3 regions of the Streptosporangium sp. NPDC001559 genome follow, and region 1 is predicted to be linked to each of the others. Evidence: riboswitches for the same ligand, from Rfam matches in the RefSeq annotation. Region 1 holds a riboswitch; each other region holds the start of a gene.
What was found. A riboswitch is a leader RNA that binds a small molecule or an ion and turns the genes downstream of it on or off. The one in region 1 is predicted to bind cobalamin.
Positions count from the first base shown of each region.

Region 2: linked by a shared signal. The riboswitch ahead of cobN (cobaltochelatase subunit CobN) and the one ahead of ACFYY8_RS23325 (ABC transporter substrate-binding protein) in region 1 are both predicted to bind cobalamin.
Region 3: linked by a shared signal. The riboswitch ahead of ACFYY8_RS05995 ((2Fe-2S)-binding protein) and the one ahead of ACFYY8_RS23325 (ABC transporter substrate-binding protein) in region 1 are both predicted to bind cobalamin.

Region 1 is NZ_JBIAVG010000010.1:238,111-244,050, forward strand. It holds gene ACFYY8_RS23305 (ATP-grasp domain-containing protein) at 1-275, shown strand, start outside; gene ACFYY8_RS23310 (metallophosphoesterase family protein) at 414-1,175, shown strand; gene ACFYY8_RS23315 (ArsR/SmtB family transcription factor) at 1,194-1,418, opposite strand; gene alaS (alanine--tRNA ligase) at 1,518-4,163, opposite strand; cobalamin riboswitch at 4,302-4,428, shown strand; gene ACFYY8_RS23325 (ABC transporter substrate-binding protein) at 4,621-5,625, shown strand; gene ACFYY8_RS23330 (FecCD family ABC transporter permease) at 5,622-5,940, shown strand, end outside.
Region 2 is NZ_JBIAVG010000026.1:62,565-68,504, reverse strand. It holds gene ACFYY8_RS39085 (precorrin-2 C(20)-methyltransferase) at 1-507, opposite strand, end outside; gene ACFYY8_RS39080 (precorrin-8X methylmutase) at 504-1,130, opposite strand; gene cobG (precorrin-3B synthase) at 1,127-2,434, opposite strand; cobalamin riboswitch at 2,454-2,652, shown strand; gene cobN (cobaltochelatase subunit CobN) at 2,766-5,940, shown strand, end outside.
Region 3 is NZ_JBIAVG010000002.1:435,314-441,253, forward strand. It holds gene ACFYY8_RS05960 (hypothetical protein) at 179-1,000, opposite strand; gene ACFYY8_RS05965 (hypothetical protein) at 1,073-1,303, opposite strand; gene crcB (fluoride efflux transporter CrcB) at 1,539-1,913, opposite strand; gene ACFYY8_RS05975 (DUF190 domain-containing protein) at 1,962-2,312, opposite strand; gene crcB (fluoride efflux transporter CrcB) at 2,315-2,794, opposite strand; gene ACFYY8_RS05985 (hypothetical protein) at 3,474-3,935, shown strand; gene cobF (precorrin-6A synthase (deacetylating)) at 3,905-4,669, opposite strand; cobalamin riboswitch at 4,795-4,919, shown strand; gene ACFYY8_RS05995 ((2Fe-2S)-binding protein) at 4,983-5,768, shown strand; gene ACFYY8_RS06000 (enoyl-CoA hydratase/isomerase family protein) at 5,776-5,940, opposite strand, start outside.

The DNA.
Region 1 (5,940 bases):
CGCAACTGGCGTACACCCTCGACAGGTCGGTCGGGGATCTTCTCCTTCCGGCCCGCCGTGGCCGCGTGCTGGACATCTCTCCCATAGAAGACCTTCTTTCCCTTCCCGGGGTCATCTCCGGCGAGGTCACGGCCTCGGTCGGCGACCGTCTCGAACCGGCGCGCGCCTCGAACGCCTGCACCGGCTATCTGCACATAGCGGGAAGGGATTCGAAAGAGGTCAGGTATCACATGGAAAACGCGCTGTCCGAATATCGTCTGGTGACAACAGAATGATTTCACCGATAAATCATCGTCACCTGTGTTGTTCAGGGCTTTTTCCGGCCGGTCGGCCGGTCCGCTGGCGACCGGCCGCGGCGTCCGTGTAGAAAAGCACCTGAGACCCGTAACCGACGCGGCCAGAAAGGACATTCGATGGTGGCAAGTGTCGCTGTTCTGTCCGATATTCATGGGGTGTTGCCCGCGCTTGAGGCCGTACTCGCCGAACCCGAGGTGATGGCCGCCGACAGGATCGTCGTCACCGGCGACCACGCCGCGGGCCCCCAGCCCGTCGAGGTGCTCGACCGGCTCCGCGAGCTGGGCGACAGGGCGGTCCTGGTGCGCGGCAACGCCGACCGCGACCTGGTCGCGTTCGCGCGGGGAGAGGGCGTCGAGGACGCCTGGGAGATCGACCTGTGGGCCGCGCGGCAGCTCCGCGACGAGGACGTCAAGCTCCTGGCCGACCTGCCCCACCCGGTCACCATGGAGGTCGAGGGCTTCGGCAAGGTCGTCTTCTGCCACGGAACCCCGCGTGACGACAACGAGGTCGTGCTGGTCGACACCCGGCTTGAGCGCTGGGCGGAGGTCTTCGCCGACCTGCCCGACGACGTGCGCACCGTGGTGTGCGGGCACACGCACATGCCGTACCTGCGGCTCGTGGACGAGCGTCTCGTGGTGAACGCCGGAAGCATCGGCATGCCCTACGGCCGCACCGGCGGCCACTGGCTGCTGCTGCGCGACGGCCAGGTCCAGATCCGCCGCACCCCGTTCGACCTCGGCGACGCCGTGGAGTCCGTGGTGCGGAGGTCGGGCTACCACGACTGCCGCTCGTGGGCCGAGCACTACATCCACGCCGTCACGACGGACGCGGAGGCCGTCACCGCCTTCGGCCCGCGCGACGGCCGTACGACCAGCTGAACGCCCTCATCCGATCGCTCAGGAGGTGGGGGCGGCCGCCAGCCCGTCACCGAGGGGACTCCTGCGGTACAGGACGTGCCGTCCGTCGCGGGCCCTGGTGACCAGGCCGGTGCCGTACGGCACGCGCAGGTGCTGGGAGACGGCGCTGGGGGTCACCCTCAGGCGGCGGGCGAGTTCGACCGTCGGCAACGGCTCCTCGAGCAGGCCGAGCAGCGTGGCCCTGGGCGCGCCCAGCAGCGCCACCAGGGCGCCGGCGTCCGGGGGAACGCGAGCCGTACGCGGCCACGAGCCGGCGCCACGTCAGCGTCTACGAACACGCCGGGTGAACCGGGGCGGTTCCGGTCACTCCGGCGTTCGGTCCGCGAGGAGGGCGGCGAGGGCGGCCAAGGCCTTGTCGGGGTCGGCGGGCCTGCGGCCCTGAGCCGTCTCGGCGTTGCCGCCGCCCCGGCCCTCGGGAAGCGCCCTGACCAGGTCCGCGGCGGCCAGTCCCCGGGTACGGCCCGCGGCGTTCACGGTGACCACGAGGGCCGTGCCGGACAGCACCGCGGCGACGCCCGGCCGGTCCTCGGGCAGGGCCGTGCCGACGCGCTCCGCCAGGAGACGGGCGTCGGTCTCCGTGGTGCCGGTGGCCAGCAGGACGTCGCCGTGGACGGTCGCGGTCGCGGCGACCTGGCCGGCCTCGACGGTGAGGAGCCGGTCGCGGAGCCTGGCCGTCTCGCGTTCGCTCTCCCTGAGGCGTTCGGCGAGGGCGGCGACCCGGTCGGCGACCTCCGCGCGGGGGGCGTTGAACCGCTCGGCGATCCGGGAGACGAGGTCGCGCTCGCGGGCGAGGTAGCGGAAGGACTCGATGCCGGTGACGGCCTCGATGCGGCGCTGTCCCGAGCCGACCGACGACTCGGCGGTGACGGCGATGCCGCCGATCTGGGAGGAGCGGTCGACGTGGGTGCCGCCGCACAGCTCCCGCGACCAGGCGCCGCCGATCTCGACGACCCGGACGGTCTCGTCGTAGGTCTCGCCGAACAGCGCCAGCGCCCCGATCTCACGGGCCTCCCGAAGGGGCATGTGGCGTACCTCGACCGGCAGGTCCCCGCGGATCGCGACGTTGGCGGCGTCCTCGATCTCCCCCCGGACCCCGGCGGGCAGGGCGCCGCGCCAGGAGAAGTCCAGGCGCAGGTGGCCGGGCCGGTTGTAGGAGCCGGACTGCAGGGCGGCCGGGCCGAGCGTGGCGCGCAGCGCGGCGTGCACGACGTGGGTCGCCGAGTGGGCCTGGCGGGCGCCCGCGCGCCACTCGGGGTCGACCTGGGCGCGCACGGGCTGTCCCGGCGCCAGCTCCCCGTCCAGGACGCGCACCTGGTGCACGACCAGCCCGGGGACGGGGCGTTGCACGTCCAGCACCTCGGCGGACAGGCTCGGGCCGTGCAGCGTGCCCGCGTCGCTCTCCTGGCCGCCGGACTCGGCGTAGAACGGGGTGCGGTCGAGGACGACGCCGACGATCTGGCCCGCGACGGCCGTGGTCACGGGCGCCCCGTCGCGGAGCACGGCCAGGACCGTCGAGTCGGTGGTCAGCGTCGTGTACGCCTGCCAGTCGGTGGGGCCGTGCTCGTCGAGAAGCGCTCGGTGCAGGCCGGTGTCGGCGTGGCCTGTCTTCCTGGCGCGGGTGTCCTCGCGGGCTCGGCGCCGCTGTTCGGCCATCAGCTCCCTGAACCCGGTGACGTCCACGTCGAGGCCGTGTTCGGCGGCGATCTCGACGGTCAGGTCGATCGGGAAGCCGTAGGTGTCGTGCAGCTTGAAGGCCGTGGCCGCTGGCAGCCGTTCCCCGGTCCGGGTGATGGCCCGGTCGAGCAGCGCGCTGCCCTGGCGCAACGTCGAGCGGAAGGTCTCCTCCTCGCCGTAGGCGTAGGCCGAGATCCGGTCGAAGTCGGCGGCCAGCTCCGGGTAGGAGGGCGCCATGCAGTCGCGGGCCACCGGCAGCAGTTCGGGTAGGACCGGGTCCTCGTAACCGAGCAGCCGGACGGCGCGGATCGCGCGGCGCAGGATCCGGCGCAGCACGTAGCCGCGTCCCTCGTTTGAGGGGGTGACGCCGTCGCCGATCAGCATGAGCGCGGTGCGGACGTGGTCGGCGACGACCCGGAGCCGGACGTCGTCGGGGTGGCTCTCGGCCGCGGACGGCCCGGAGCGCACGCCGTACCTGGTTCCGGTCAGCGCCGCCGCGGCGTCCAGGACGGGCCGGGTCTCGTCGGTCTCGTAGAGGTTGTCGACGCCCTGGAGCAGCGCCGCCATGCGTTCCAGGCCCATGCCGGTGTCGATGTTGCGGGAGGGCAGCTCGCCGAGGATCGGGTAGTCCTCCTTGCCGACGCCCTCGCCCCGCTCGTACTGCATGAAGACCAGGTTCCAGAACTCGAGGTAACGGTCCTCGTCGACCTCGGGCCCGCCCTCTCGCCCGTAGGCCGGGCCACGGTCGTAGTAGAGCTCGGAGCAGGGCCCGCACGGCCCGGGGACTCCCATGGACCAGAAGTTGTCGGCCTTGCCGCGCCGTACGACGCGGACCTCGGGCAGGCCGATCACGTCCCGCCACAGGGCGTGGGCCTCGTCGTCGTCCAGGTAGACGGTGGCCCAGATCCGGTCGGGGTCGAGGCCGTAGCCTCCCTCGGCCCGAGGCTTGACCGTCAGGTCCCAGGCGAGCCTGATCGCCTCCTCCTTGAAGTAGTCGCCGAAGGAGAAGTTGCCGCTCATCTGGAAGAACGTGCCGTGCCTGGTGGTCTTGCCGACCTCGTCGATGTCGAGGGTGCGGACGCACTTCTGCACGCTGGCCGCCCGGGGGGACGGCGGTGTCCGCTGCCCGAGGAGGTAGGGCTTGAACGGCACCATGCCCGCGTTGACGAACAGCAGTGTCGGGTCGTCGGCGGGCAGCGGCGCGCTGGCGGCCACGGTGTGCCCCGCCGCCGCGAAGTGCTCAAGGAACCGCCGTTTGACCTCCGCCGTCCGCACTTGCCCTCCCGAATACTGCCAGTCTTTGCAATTGCAAATTTGTTGCAACAAGGCATCGTACAGCCGCCGCCGGAACCGGAAGCCATCTTCAGCGCATCAACGGCTTCGTGCAATGATGACCGGCGAAGGCGAGCGCGGACGAGGAAGCCGGTGCGAATCCGGCGCGGTCCCGCCACTGTGATCGGCGAGCGGACCCCCACGAGGTCACCGCCCCCTGCGGGGTGGGAAGACGGGGGCGAGCATCGACCCGAGAGCCAGGAGACTCACGCGGTCGCCTCCTCGACGAACTGGGGCGGATCTCCCCGGAGAGGAACGGGTCGGCCGATGGATGACCTCGCGTGGCGACGACCGCACGAGCCCTCCGCGCCGGCGTGTGCCCGGAGACGACCTCCTGGCCGGTTCCGTGATCTTCCGGCAGGGCCGTCCCATGGTGCAGATCCCGTGAGAGGAACCGTCCGTGACGGTCAGACGTCCCCTGTCCCTGTTGCTCGCCCTGTCCTGTGCCGTGCTCCTGGCCGGTTGTGGCGCCTCCGCCGGGGAACCGGCGCCCTCCGGAGCCCCGGCTGAAGGCCCTGCCGGGGCCGTCGCGGGCTTCCCGGTCACCCTCGACGACTGCGGCGTCAGGACGACCTACGACCGGCCGCCGCGGCGGGCGGTCTCGCTCAACCAGCACGCGACCGAGGTGATGCTGGCGCTGGGACTGCAGGGGTCGATGGCCGGCACCGGATATCTCGACGACAAGGTCCTGCCCGAGTACCGGGCCGCCTACGACGGGGTGAAGGTGCTGTCCAGGCGGTACCCCTCCTACGAGGCGCTGCTGGCCGAGGAGCCCGACTTCGTCTACGGCGGTTTCTCCAGCGCCTTCGACGAGAAGGAGGGCCGCGGCCGCGACGCGCTGGGCAAGGCCGGGATCGACACCTACCTCAACGTCGAGCAGTGCCCGTCCGGCCCCGTGGACATGGACCTGATGGACCGGGAGATCCGCAACGTCGCCACGATCTTCGGCGTGCGCGAGCGGGCCGAGGCGCTCATCACCCGTCTGCACGAGCCTTTGGCGCGGGTGAGGGAGAGGCTCGCCGACGTCGAGCCGGTCAGGTTGTTCGTCTACGACAGCGGTGACAAGACCGCCTTCACCGCCGGGGGCAGGGGCGTCGGCGACGAGATCATCACGCTGGCGGGCGCGCGGAACGTCTTCACCGACGTGGACAAGGCATGGGCCGACGTGTCGTTCGAGCAGGTCGCCGAGCGCGCGCCCGACTGGATCGTCGTCTACGACTACGGCGACGAGAAGGTCGAGGACAAGAAGAGGTTCCTGCTGTCGAACCCGGCGCTCGCCGACGTTCCGGCGATCAGGCACAGGCGGTTCGCGGTGCTGCCGCTGTCGTCGGTCGTGCTCGGGGTCCGGGCGCCGTCCGCGGTGGAGTCGCTGGCCCGGCAGATCCACCCCGACCGGTTCGAGTGAGCGGCCTGACCGGGCTCTCCCGGACCACGCCCGTCACCCGGCGCCCCGGCCTGCCGTACCCGCTGACGCTCGCGCTGTGCGCGCTGCTGCTCTGCGGGGCGGTCACGGCGGGGGTCGCGGCCGGTTCGATCAGCCTGCCCGCCGGGCAGGTGTGGGGCATCCTGCTGCACCGCCTCAACCCCGCGCTGGCCGAACCGGTCTGGTCGCCGGTCAGGGAGACCGTCGTCATGGACGTACGGCTGCCACGGGTGATCCTGTGCGGGGTCATCGGCGCCGGTCTCTCGGTCTGCGGGATGGCGTTGCAGGCGCTGGTGC
Region 2 (5,940 bases), on a different contig from region 1:
CTCGGCGGGCAACGTGCCGGGAAGCACCGTCAGGACCTCGTCCCGCTCGACCAGCGGCTTGCCGAGCACGGCCGCGGCGCCGCTCACCGAGGTCACCCCGGGCACGACCTCGGTGACGTAGCGGTGGGCCAGCCGCTTGTGCATGTGCATGTAGGAGCCGTAGAAGAGCGGGTCGCCCTCGCACAGCACGACCACGTCGCGGCCCGCGTCCAGGTGGGCGGCCAGCCGCAGCGCGCAGTCGGCGTAGAAGTCGTCGATGGCGCCCTGGTAGCCGCCGGGGTGGTCGGTGGTCTCCGTGGTGAGCGGGTAGATCAGCGCCTCCTCGATCTGCCCCTCCCGCAGGTACGGCGCCGCCACCGAGCGGGCGATGCTCCTGCCGTGGCGGGCGCTGTGGTAGGCGATGACGTCCGCCTCCCCGATGAGCCTGGCCGCCTTGACGGTCACCAGTTCCGGGTCACCCGGCCCGAGCCCGACGCCCCTGAGCCGTCCCGCTGACGTGTCGTTCACTCGACCTCACTCGCGATCGCGTTGACCGCGGCGGCGGCCATCGCACTCCCACCCCGGCGTCCGTGCACGACCAGGTACTCCAGGCCCGCCGGATGCCCGGCGAGCGCCTGCTTTGACTCGGCGGCGCCGATGAAACCCACCGGCACGCCGAGCACGGCGGCGGGCCGTCCCGCCCCCTCCTCGACCATCTCCAGCAGCCTGAACAGCGCGGTCGGCGCGTTGCCGATCGCGACGACCGCCCCTTCGAGACGGTCGCGCCACAGTTCGAGGGCGGCCGCGCTGCGGGTGGTGCCGAGCCGTACGGCCAGTTCGGGCACGCCGGGCTCGCCCAGCGTGCAGAGCACCTCGTTGCCCGCGGGCAGGCGGCGCCGGGTCACCCCCGAGGCGACCATCATCGCGTCGCACAGCACGGGCGCCCCCGCGCGCAGGGCCGCCCTGGCCGAGGCGACCACGCCCGGCGACCAGCCGAGGTCGGCGACCAGGTCCACCATCCCGCAGGCGTGGATCATGCGGACCGCCACCTGGGCGACGTCCGGCGGCAGGCCGTCCAGGTCGCTCTCGGCGCGGATGGTGGCGAAGGAACGCCGGTAGATCTCCGCGCCGTCCCGGACGTAGTCGGTCACGTTTCCCCTCTCAGAGCCGCCACGGCGGCCGTGGTCTCCTCGATGTCCGCGCAGGTCAGGACACTGTTCGAGTCACCGTCCATGCCGCCGCCCAAGCCGCTGTCCTCCAGGAGGACCCGGTAGCCGGTCGTGGTCGCGACCACGTCGACGGCCCGTCCTCGCGGGCGGCCGCAACGTCGTTCGCAGCCCGCCCAGTGCACCGGGAGCGTACCGGGGCGGGCGGGGACGGCAGCGGGCGGGTCGCTCTCCGCCGTGATCCAGCGGGCGGCGTCGGCCCGCACGTCGGCCAGTGACTTCGCGCAGCCGGGCCGCCCCGCGCAGGCCGTCACGCCCGTCCACGGCGAGGCCGGGTCGACGACCAGCCCGGCGGCGACGAGCCGCCCGGCGACCTCGGCGAGAGAGGCCGGGGACAGGCCGGGCAGGACGACGCCACGCCACGGCGTCAGCCGTACCTCCTCGCCGCCCAGGCCGGCCAGCAGGGCGGCCTGGGCGGAGGTCAGCCGCCCCAGCGGCACCGTGACGCCGAGCGCGTTCAGGCCCGCGGGCTGTTCGACGACCCCGACGGGCCCGTGGGAGGGCGCCGGGACGGGCGCCCGCCGTACGGGGGCGGAGGTCGTCTCCAGGGAGGCCGCGACGCGGGCGGCGATCCGTTCGGCGCAGCCGGGCAGCTCGCCGATCCGCCACAGACGGCCCTCCCGGACCCCGGGCTCGGCCAGGAACGCCTCGGCGGCGGCCAGCAGCGCGGAGACCGCCGAACCCGGCGGCACCCGCAGGCCGCCGTCGGTCCCGGCCAGCAGCAACGCCACCTCGCCGGGGCCGGTCGGCAGGATCGCGGCGTCCGCCCCGAGCCAGGCCACGTCGCCCCGGCCGTCGTCGAGCGCGAACAGGAACCGCCCCGGCAGCCCGGCGAGCGCGGGCGTGCCGCACAGGCGCAGGTCGAGCTCACGGGTCAGCGGTCCCACGTCGAGAAGCCCCCGGCCGTCGAGGCCGCTCAGCGGTGAGGCCAGGACGTTGCGGACCCGTTCGTGGGTGGCCGAGGGCAGCAGCCCCGCCCGCGCCATGCGGGCCGCGAAGCCGTCCCCGGCGCCCAGTCCGCGCACCTGGACGTTGGCCCGGGAGGTCAGCTCGACGACGCCGTTGCCGCAGGTCTCGGCGGCCGAGGCCAGCTCGCGCAGCTGCGGGACCGTCAGGCGCCCTCCGGGTACCCTGACGCGCGCCAGGCCGCCGTCGGCCGCGGAATGCACCTGGAGCGCCCCCGGGCACGCGTCGGGATGAGATCGTCCGGAGAAGTGACCTTTTGACACGCTGAGGATGGTAGCTCCAGTTTCTTGCGGGGACCTCGCTGCCGTAGTCTCATCGTTGGCGACGGCAAAAGGGAGGAAGCCGGTGTGAATCCGGCGCGGTCCCGCCACTGTAACCGGGGAGCGAACCCCATCCAGCCACGGTCCGGCAACGGGCGGGAAGGCCGGGGGGAGCATCGATCCGGGAGCCAGGAGACTCCAGCCGTCGTAGCCGACGACGACCCGGGGCGAGGACCCCGAGGGAGGAAAGCCCTGTGCGCTGTTCGCCGTTCCCCAGCCGCCAGCCCGCACCGCCGTTCACGGCCGCGCCGCTCCCCGCCGGGGAGCGTGGCGAATGATCCTCCTGCTCTCCACCTCGGACACCGACCTGCTCAGCGCCCGCGCCAGCGGCGCGGACTACCGGCTCGGCAACCCGGCCAGGCTCACCGCGAGGGACCTGCCGCCCCTCGTCGAGGGCGCCGACCTGGTCGTCGTACGGCTGCTCGGCGGGCGCCGCGCCTGGGAGGAGGGCCTGGACGCCCTGCTCGCAGGGCCGCTGCCCGTCGTCGTGCTCGGCGGCGAACAGGCACCGGACGCCGAGCTGATGGAGTTGTCGACCGTGCCCGGCGGGGTCTGCGCCGAGGCGCACGCCTACCTCGCCCACGGCGGGGCCGCCAACCTCGCCGAACTGGGCCGCTTCCTGTCGGACACGCTGCTGCTGACCGGCCACGGCTTCGCCCCGCCCGCCCCGACGCCCGCCTGGGGCGTGCTCGAACGCCGGGCGCGCCGCGAGGAGGGACCGGTCGTCGGCGTGCTCTACTACCGCGCCCACCACGTCGCGGGCAACACCGCCTTCGTCGAGACGCTCTGCGCCGCGATCGAGGACGCGGGCGCCCGCGCGCTGCCCGTCTACTGCGCCTCCCTGCGCAGCGCCGAGCAGGGCCTGCTCGACACCCTGGGCACGGTCGACGCGCTGGTGGTGACCGTGCTGGCCGCGGGCGGCACCCGTCCGGCCACCGCGTCCGCGGGCGGCGACGACGAGGCCTGGGACGTCGGCGCGCTCGCCGAACTCGACGTGCCGATCCTGCAGGGCCTGTGCCTGACCGGTGGAAGGGCCGCCTGGGAGGCCAACGACGACGGCCTTTCCCCGCTCGACGCGGCGACCCAGGTGGCGATCCCCGAGTTCGACGGGCGGATCATCACGGTGCCGTTCTCCTTCAAGGAGATCGACGGGGACGGTCTGACCGTCTACGTCGCCGACCCCGAGCGGGCCTCCCGCGTGGCGGGCATCGCCGTACGGCACGCCGTCCTGCGGCATGTCCCGCCCGCCGAGCGGCGGATCGTGCTGATGCTGTCGGCCTACCCGACCAAGCACTCCAGGATCGGCAACGCCGTCGGCCTCGACACCCCGGCGAGCCTGGTGCGGCTGCTGGCCGCGATGCGCGAGCACGGCTACGACATCGGCGCCGAGGACGAACTGCCCGGCGTCACCGGGCAGGACGGCGACGCGCTGATCCACGCCCTCATCGCAGCCGGAGGCCAGGACCCCGACTGGCTCACCGAGGAACGGCTCGCGGGCAACCCGGTGCGGATCAAGGCCTCCCGGTACGCCGCGTGGTTCGCCACGCTGCCCGAGGACCTGCGGACCTCGGTCGAGGAGCACTGGGGACCCCCGCCCGGCGAACTGTTCGTCGACACCTCCGCCGACCCGGACGGTGAGATCGTGCTGGCCGCGCTGCGCTCGGGCAACGTCGTCGTCATGGTGCAGCCGCCCCGGGGGTTCGGCGAGAACCCCATCGCCATCTACCACGACCCCGACCTGCCACCCAGCCACCACTACCTGGCCGCCTACCGCTGGCTGTCCGACGGCTTCGGCGCGCACGCCGTGGTGCACGTCGGCAAGCACGGCAACCTGGAGTGGCTGCCCGGCAAGTCGGCGGGCCTGTCGGCCTCCTGCGGCCCCGACGCCGCCCTCGGGGACCTGCCGCTGATCTACCCGTTCCTGGTCAACGACCCCGGCGAGGGCACCCAGGCCAAGCGCCGCGCCCACGCCACGCTGGTCGACCACCTCGTCCCGCCGATGGCCCGCGCCGACACCTACGGCGACATGGCCAGGCTTGAGCAGCTCCTCGACGAGCACGCCTCCATCGCCGCGATGGACCCGGCCAAGCTGCCCGCGATCCGGGCGCAGATCTGGACGCTGATCCAGGCCGCCAGGCTCGACCACGACCTCGGCATCGAGGACCGCCCGCACGACGCCGAGTTCGACGACTTCCTGCTGCACGTGGACGGCTGGCTGTGCGAGGTCAAGGACGTCCAGATCCGCGACGGCCTGCACGTGCTCGGCGCGGCCCCGCAGGGCGCCGTCCGCGTCGACCTGGTGCTGGCCATCCTGCGCGCCCGCCAGATGTGGGCGGGCGGCATGGCGCTGCCCGGCCTGCGCGAGGCGCTCGGCCTGCGTGAGGACGGCACCGCCGGGCGCCTGGGCACCGACGAGGCCGAGGCCGAGGCCAGGTCGCTGGTCGAGGCGATGGAGGAGCGCGGCTGGGACCCGGCCGCCGCGGCCGGGATCGCCGCGTCCGTGACGGGCGGCGACCGGGAGCAGGTCGGGCGCGTCCTGCGGTTCGCGGCGGAGGAGGTCGTCCCCAGGCTGGCGCGCACCGTGGACGAGATCGGCGCGATCCTGCACGCCCTCGACGGCGGTTACGTCCCGGCGGGACCGAGCGGGTCGCCGCTGCGCGGGCTGGTCAACGTGCTGCCGACCGGCCGCAACTTCTACTCGGTCGATCCGAAGGCCGTGCCGAGCAGGCTGGCCTGGGAGACCGGGCAGGCGATGGCCGAATCGCTCCTTGAGCGCTACCGCTCCGAGCACGGCGACTGGCCGCGCTCGGTCGGCCTGTCGGTGTGGGGCACCAGCGCCATGCGCACCGCCGGGGACGACGTGGCCGAGGTGCTGGCGCTGCTGGGCGTGCGCCCGGTGTGGGACGAGGCGTCGCGGCGGGTCACCGGCCTTGAGGCGATCCCCGCCGGGGAGCTGGGCAGACCCAGGATCGACGTGACCGTCCGCATCAGCGGCTTCTTCAGGGACGCCTTCCCGCACGTGGTCGCCCTGCTCGACGACGCCGTACGGCTGGCCGCCGGGCTGGACGAACCGGACGAGGACAACTACGTCAGGGCGCACGTGCTGGCCGACACCCGTGAGCACGGCGACGAGCGCAGGGCGACCATGCGCATCTTCGGCTCCCGCCCCGGGGCGTACGGCGCCGGGCTGCTGCCGCTGATCGACAGCCGCAACTGGCGCGACGACGCCGACCTGGCCGAGGTGTACGCCGTGTGGGGCGGCTTCGCCTACGGCAGGGGCGTCGAAGGGGTCCCGGCCAGGCAGGACATGGAGGCCGCCTACCGGCGGATCGCGGTCGCGGCCAAGAACGTCGACACCCGCGAGCACGACATCGCCGACTCCGACGACTACTTCCAGTACCACGGCGGCATGATCGCCACCGTCAGGGCGCTCACCGGCAGGGCCCCCG
Region 3 (5,940 bases), on a different contig from region 1:
AAAGCGCCGACTCGGAGGCGCCCAGGCCCGCGACGCCGCAGGCGGCGCAAAGAGGCACAGTGACGAGGGAAAGCACCGACCCGAAGGCGCCCAAGCCCCGCGACGCCGCAGGCGGAGCAAGGAGACACAGCCCGCGATGCCGAAGGCGGCGCAAAGAGACACAGTCGGGAGATCACACCTAACGGCGCTTGCGCTCGCCCACGCTGTCGACCGTGCTCGCCGGAGGAGCCTTGACCGTCACCCGGCCTCCCCAGCCGGTGTAGCGGGTCTCGACGCTGAGCCTTCTGTCCTGGACGTCGCCTCGGTCGTTGAGGTGGGTCGACCTCGGGTAGACGGTGACCAGCCGCCGGGGGAGCCGGTCGGGGCCCAAGGTGAGGGTGAAGCGCAGCACGGCCTTCTTCTCCGCCCCGGACATCGGGGACAGGTGGGAGTACCGAATCCAGGGGGAGACCTTGTTCAGCGCGCCGAAGCTGATCGTGCCCGAGTAGGTGTTCCCGGTCTTCTCGCCCTTGGCGAGCAGGGCCTTCAGGGTCGCGGGTTCGGCGACGTTCACCAGCTGGCCGTACCAGCCGCTGAAGCCCGCGTTCGGACCGTGTGGGTACCCGACCCAGGCCTTGCCCTTCGAGGGGGCCCAGATGCCGCCGGAGTAGTAGCTGGTGGTGCCGACCCTGATCGTCCGTTCGGGCCTGGGGAGCATGCTCAGCGGGAAGGACGCCGTCCCGAGGTCCTTGTCGGTGCTGCGACTGGCCGTGACGTCGGAGGCGACGACCCCTGTCTTGCCGTACCGGAAGGAGCCGGTGCGTCGTAGGAAGGGCGTCCTGCCGACGAAGGAGACCAGGGTGGCGACGTCGGTGAACCTCACCCCTTTGCCCGGGGCGATACGGCTCTGCAGCGCCTTGACCGGGTCCGAGGGCGCCGTCACCTGAGCTGAGGCCGCCGGGGCGGTGATCAGGGAGGCGGTGACCGTGGTCGCGGCGATGCCCGTGACGAGTCGTTTCACAGGACTTCCTTTCACAGGGGTGTGGAAGGAAGATCTTGACCGACCTTGATCACGAACGCGTCTCGGAGTCCGTCATCCTGTGCCGGGCCCGGCCGCGCGGGTCCTTGAGCGCCGGTGGCCGCGCTGCAGGAGGTAGGCGAGGCCAAGTGGGGAGAGGACACGGTTCGCATGCCGGTGAGGTCCTGTGGAGACGGACCGCTGAGGGCGCCTGGCCCGGCTGCCCCTGGTCGCCGACAGGACGACCACGACCAGCAGGGCCGAGATGAAGGCTCCCGCGAGTACCGCGACGAGCACCGCGAACATATGAACTACCCCAAAAGTCGGAACCTTGTGTATACGCCGCGTCATACCCGCAGCTCACAGAGGTAACGATGAGAAAAAGGGCTGTTCTTCCTTAATCCAGGAAGAAGGCCTCTTTCTTTACCCGCGGCCGGACCGCCCGGGGGCGGACACGTGGCACGGCGGAGGCGTCTCCGCCGGGGAGTCCGTCCGTGAAGGCCGGCGGAGACCGGTGAAGGGGAGGTGGGAGGACCGGGCGTCAGGCGAAGAGGACCCGGGCGAGGGTCATGCCGACGAAAACGGCGCCGAGACCCGCGATCACCGAGGCGACGACGTTGGCCACCGCGTAGAAACGCGCGCCGTTCTCGGCCAGCTGCAGCGTCTCGTAGGAGAACGTCGAGTAGGTGGTCAGCGCCCCGCAGAACCCGGTCCCCACCAGCAACTGGATCTCCGTGCCCACCGCGCCGGACAGCGCGGCCCCGGCCAGCAGGCCGAGGACGAGGGAACCGGACACGTTGACGGTGAAGGTCCCCCACGGGAAGACCGTGTCATGCCGGGCCTGGACCATCCGGTCGGTCAGATAACGCAGCGGCGCGCCGACGGCGGCGCCGGCCAGCACCAGCAGCCAGTTCACCGTTTCCCCCTCCTCGCAGTGCTCCTCGCCGTGCCTCCACAGTGCTCCTCACTGTGCTTCTCGCTGTGTGGCCCGCCCGCCGCGATGGTGGACGATCTCGACCTGGTCGAGTACGGCCACGCCCTCGATGAGCAGGTCGTCGAGCTGGGGCAGGAAGGCGCGGACGGCCTCCTCGGTGTCGATGATCACCACGGCGACCGGCAGGTCGTCGGCCATCGACAGCAGCCGGGTGGTGTGCACGACCTGCGTGGCGCCGAAGCCCTCAAGGCCGTGGAAGACCGACGCCCCGGCCAGCCCGGCGGCGTGGGCGCGGTGCACGATCTCGGTGTACATCGGACGGTGGTGCCAGGTGTCGGTGTCGTCGAGGAAGACGGTCAGTCTCAGCCCTCGCCCAGACATGATCATCGTGTTCTCCCTGCCTTCCGTCTCACCGCCGCCAGGAGCAGGCGGGTGATCCGAGCCCCGGCCGTCACCGAGGCCATGGCGACCACGACCGTGACGACCATGTAGGCCAGCGCCGGACCGGGCCGTCCGGCCGTGACCAGGCGTTCGATGTCCACGCAGTAGGTGGAGAAGGTGGTGAACCCACCGAGCACGCCGGTCGCGAAGAACGGCCGCACCCAGACGGGGGCGGTCCAGGCCTCGGTCAGCGTCACGAGGAAGACGCCGATCACCAGGCAGCCGAGGGCGTTGACGCCCAGCGTGGTCCACGGGAAGGCCGCGGGCGGGGTCGGCCACAGCAGTGACGCCCCGTAACGGGCCGCCGCGCCGGTCGAGCCTCCGGCGGCGACCGCGGCGAGCACGCGCAGCTGCGAGCGGCGTGCCTGGCGGCGACGCCGTACGTCGGTGAGATCGACGTCTGGGTCGACGGGCTCGGTCACCGTTGCGGGCCCCACCTCATCCGGGCGCATGATCCTCCCCACACGTGGCGTGCGCCCCGGGTTCAGGACGCGAGCTGTCACGAGCAGGGACCGTTGGCGGCGCGCGCGCCGCGGTTCGGGTACGGCGGGCCCCACCGCCGTGAGACGCCCCGGCCGGGCTCGGCGAGCCGGCACGAGGGTTCCCGCACAGCCTAACCCGCCCCGGATCTCCCCTCGGACGCCCCCTCGCCCCGAACCAAGGTTCAGGTCCGCCGTGCCCGAACCCTGTCCGGCCTCCCGTCCGGGCGGCGAACGGGACTCCTCGGGGCCGGCACGTTGGGCCCCGACCGCATCGTGGTCTCCCGTAGCGTCGAGACCACGATGCGGCGGACGCCGTGCCCGGGGCCCACGTCCGGGCGGCGGCGAGCCTCATAACTTAGGTAAGCCTAAGCTCAGTTTTTGGATTTCGGCGTGCCCTGTCAAGGTGGCGATCTGTGATCTGGTTCATACCGCTGGCCCATTTGTCATGAAAAATCGTGAACCTAGGGCGCTTTTCGGCAAGATTCGCATCCGATGGGTCGAATGTTCCATTTGTCGGTTAGGCAAGGCTTGCCTAAATGGGGAGTGGTATGTTTCCGGCCCCGTTGCGTCGCCGTCTGGCCATGAGCCTGTCCTTCCTCACGCTCGCCGCCCTGACCGCGTGCGGTTCCGGCTCCGGCACCCCCGGCGTCGCGTCCGATCCCTCAGGGCAGGGAGAGCCCCCGCCGCCGCGGACCGGGTCGTCGAGGCGACCAACGGGAAGATCACCGTTCCCGGCGACGTCGAGCGCATCGTCTCGATCTCCTATGCCACCGGCGCCCTGCTCGACTTCGGCGTGCTACCGGTCGGCACCAGCGCGATCGACGGGAACAACCCGATGGAACTGCCGCCCTCCCAGGTCGAGGCCGCCAAGAACGGCAAGGTGCTGCCGGTCACCTACGCCACCGCCGACCGGTACGGCACCTCGATCGACGTGCTCGACCAGGTCGAGACCATCCTGAAGGGGGCTGAACGCGTCAACTCGTCTGGCTGCCGGCCCACGAGTGGCGCGCGGGCCGTACGGGTACGGGGCGGGCGGCCGGGAGCTGAGTCTCACGCCGGGGGCAGGCGCCTGAGCAGGTAGGTGTCCATGATCCAGCCCTTGCGTTCGCGGGCCTGCGCGCGCAGGTCACGGATGCGCCCGGTCACCTCGGTCACCGGCCCGGAGACCAGGATCTCGTCCGGGGTGCCCAGGTAGGCGCCCCAGTAGATGTGGAACTCCTCCGCCCGGTCCCCCAGGTCGGCGAAGGCGCAGTGCGCGTCGAGCATGACGAGGACGTCGTCGGCCGTCGGCCCCTCCTGCGCCAGGCGGCGGCCGGTGGTGATGTGCACCGGGCGGCCGACCCGGTTCAGGTTGGTACGGTGCCTGGCGGTCAGCGCGGAGACGCTGGTGATGCCCGGGACGACCTCGTGGTCGAAGACGACCGTCCCCCGCTCGGTGACCTCCTCGATCCCGGCGAGCGTGCTGTCGTAGAGGCCGGGGTCGCCCCAGACGAGGATCGCCCCGGTCTCGTCCTCGCCGAGCTCGTCGCGGACGAACGCCTCGTACAGGTCGGCGCGCCGCGAACGCCACGTCTCGACGGCCGAGGCGTAGGCGGGGGTGGTCCTGTCCCGCTCCGGGTCACGGGCCTCCACCACCCGGTACGGCCGCCGCCCGTGCGCCTCGATCATGTCCCGGCGCAGATCGGCCAGGTCGTGTTTGACCTCTCCCTTGTCCACCAGCAGGAAGGCGTCGGCCCGGCCGATGGCCTTGACCGCCTGGAGGGTGAGATGGTCGGGGTCGCCCGCGCCGATGCCGATGATGAGGATTCGCTTCACGGGGAAGAGTCTGCCCTCCCCGCGGTGGGCGGGTCCCGCCGGGCCGGTCCGCGGGAGGTCGGCACCCGGAGCACAGAGAAGTCTCCGCCCCCTGTGAGATGATGCCGCCGCGGGCGACGGCGGCCAGAGGAAGCCGGTACGAGTCCGGCGCGGTCCCGCCACCGTGATCGGCACCTGATCGGTACCGCGATCGGCGAGCGAGTCGTGGACGGAGGGATCACGACGAGCTCCGGCCGGGAGCCGGAGACTCACGTGGTCGCCTCCTCAGACCAGGCCGGGGCGGACCTCCCCGGGAGAGGATCGGTGATTCGTCATGCCCCCCGTCCGGCCCGCCCCCGTGATCGCGCCCGCCGCCCCGGAGGCCGTCTCGGCGGCGATGGCCGAGGTGTCCTCGGTCGGCGGCTACTTCGAACTCGACGAGGGCGAGGCGGAGCCGGGCTGGCGGCCGCTCACCGACCTGCTCACCGACCGCGCCCTGCTGGAACGGCGCGTCGCCGAGGTCGCCGTGCGCCTGGGCACCGACCAGCCACGGGTGGCGGCCTCCATCCAGTTCCAGGGGCTCGCGGCCCGTCTGTGGTCGCCGGTCGTCGGGGCCGTGGCCGCCCACGACCTGCTCCTCGACCTGGCCCCCGCCCGGCTGCACTGGTACCCGGCCCCCGCCGGGCCGCTGCCGCTGCGCGCCGTACGGCCTGCGGGGCGGCGTGTCCCCGGCCCGGCCGAGGCCGCCGGGCCGATGTACCGCGGCGTGGTGACCGGGCTGCTCGAACCGCTGGCGCTGGCCGTACGGGAGGTCGTCGGGATCGCGCCGGGCCTGCTGTGGGGCAACGCCGCCTCGGCCCTGGCGGGAGCCGTGTGCGTCCTCGCGGGCCGGCGCCCCGATCTGGCCACGAGGGCCGTCACGCTCGGCCGGGAACTGCTGGGGACGGGGCTGCTGCGGAACACCGGTGAGCTGGCCGAACCCGTCCCCGGGCGACCGGTCTTCACCCGGCGCAGCTGCTGCCTGTACTACCGGCTGCCCGGCGGCGGCAAGTGCGGCGACTGCGTCCTGCTCGCCGGCCGCGCGAGAAGCCGTACGGGAAGCCGGGAACGATCCGCCTGAACGGCCGTCATCCCGGTTCCGCGGAGAGTCCGAGTTCGTGTTCGCCCAGGGGCGCGAAGAAGCGGTCCACGTCCTGCTCGCTCACCTCTTCGAGACGGGCGGGGGACCAGCGGGGGGAGCGGTCCTTGTCGATCACCTGGGCGCGGATGCCCTCGACCAGGTCGGGCGCGGA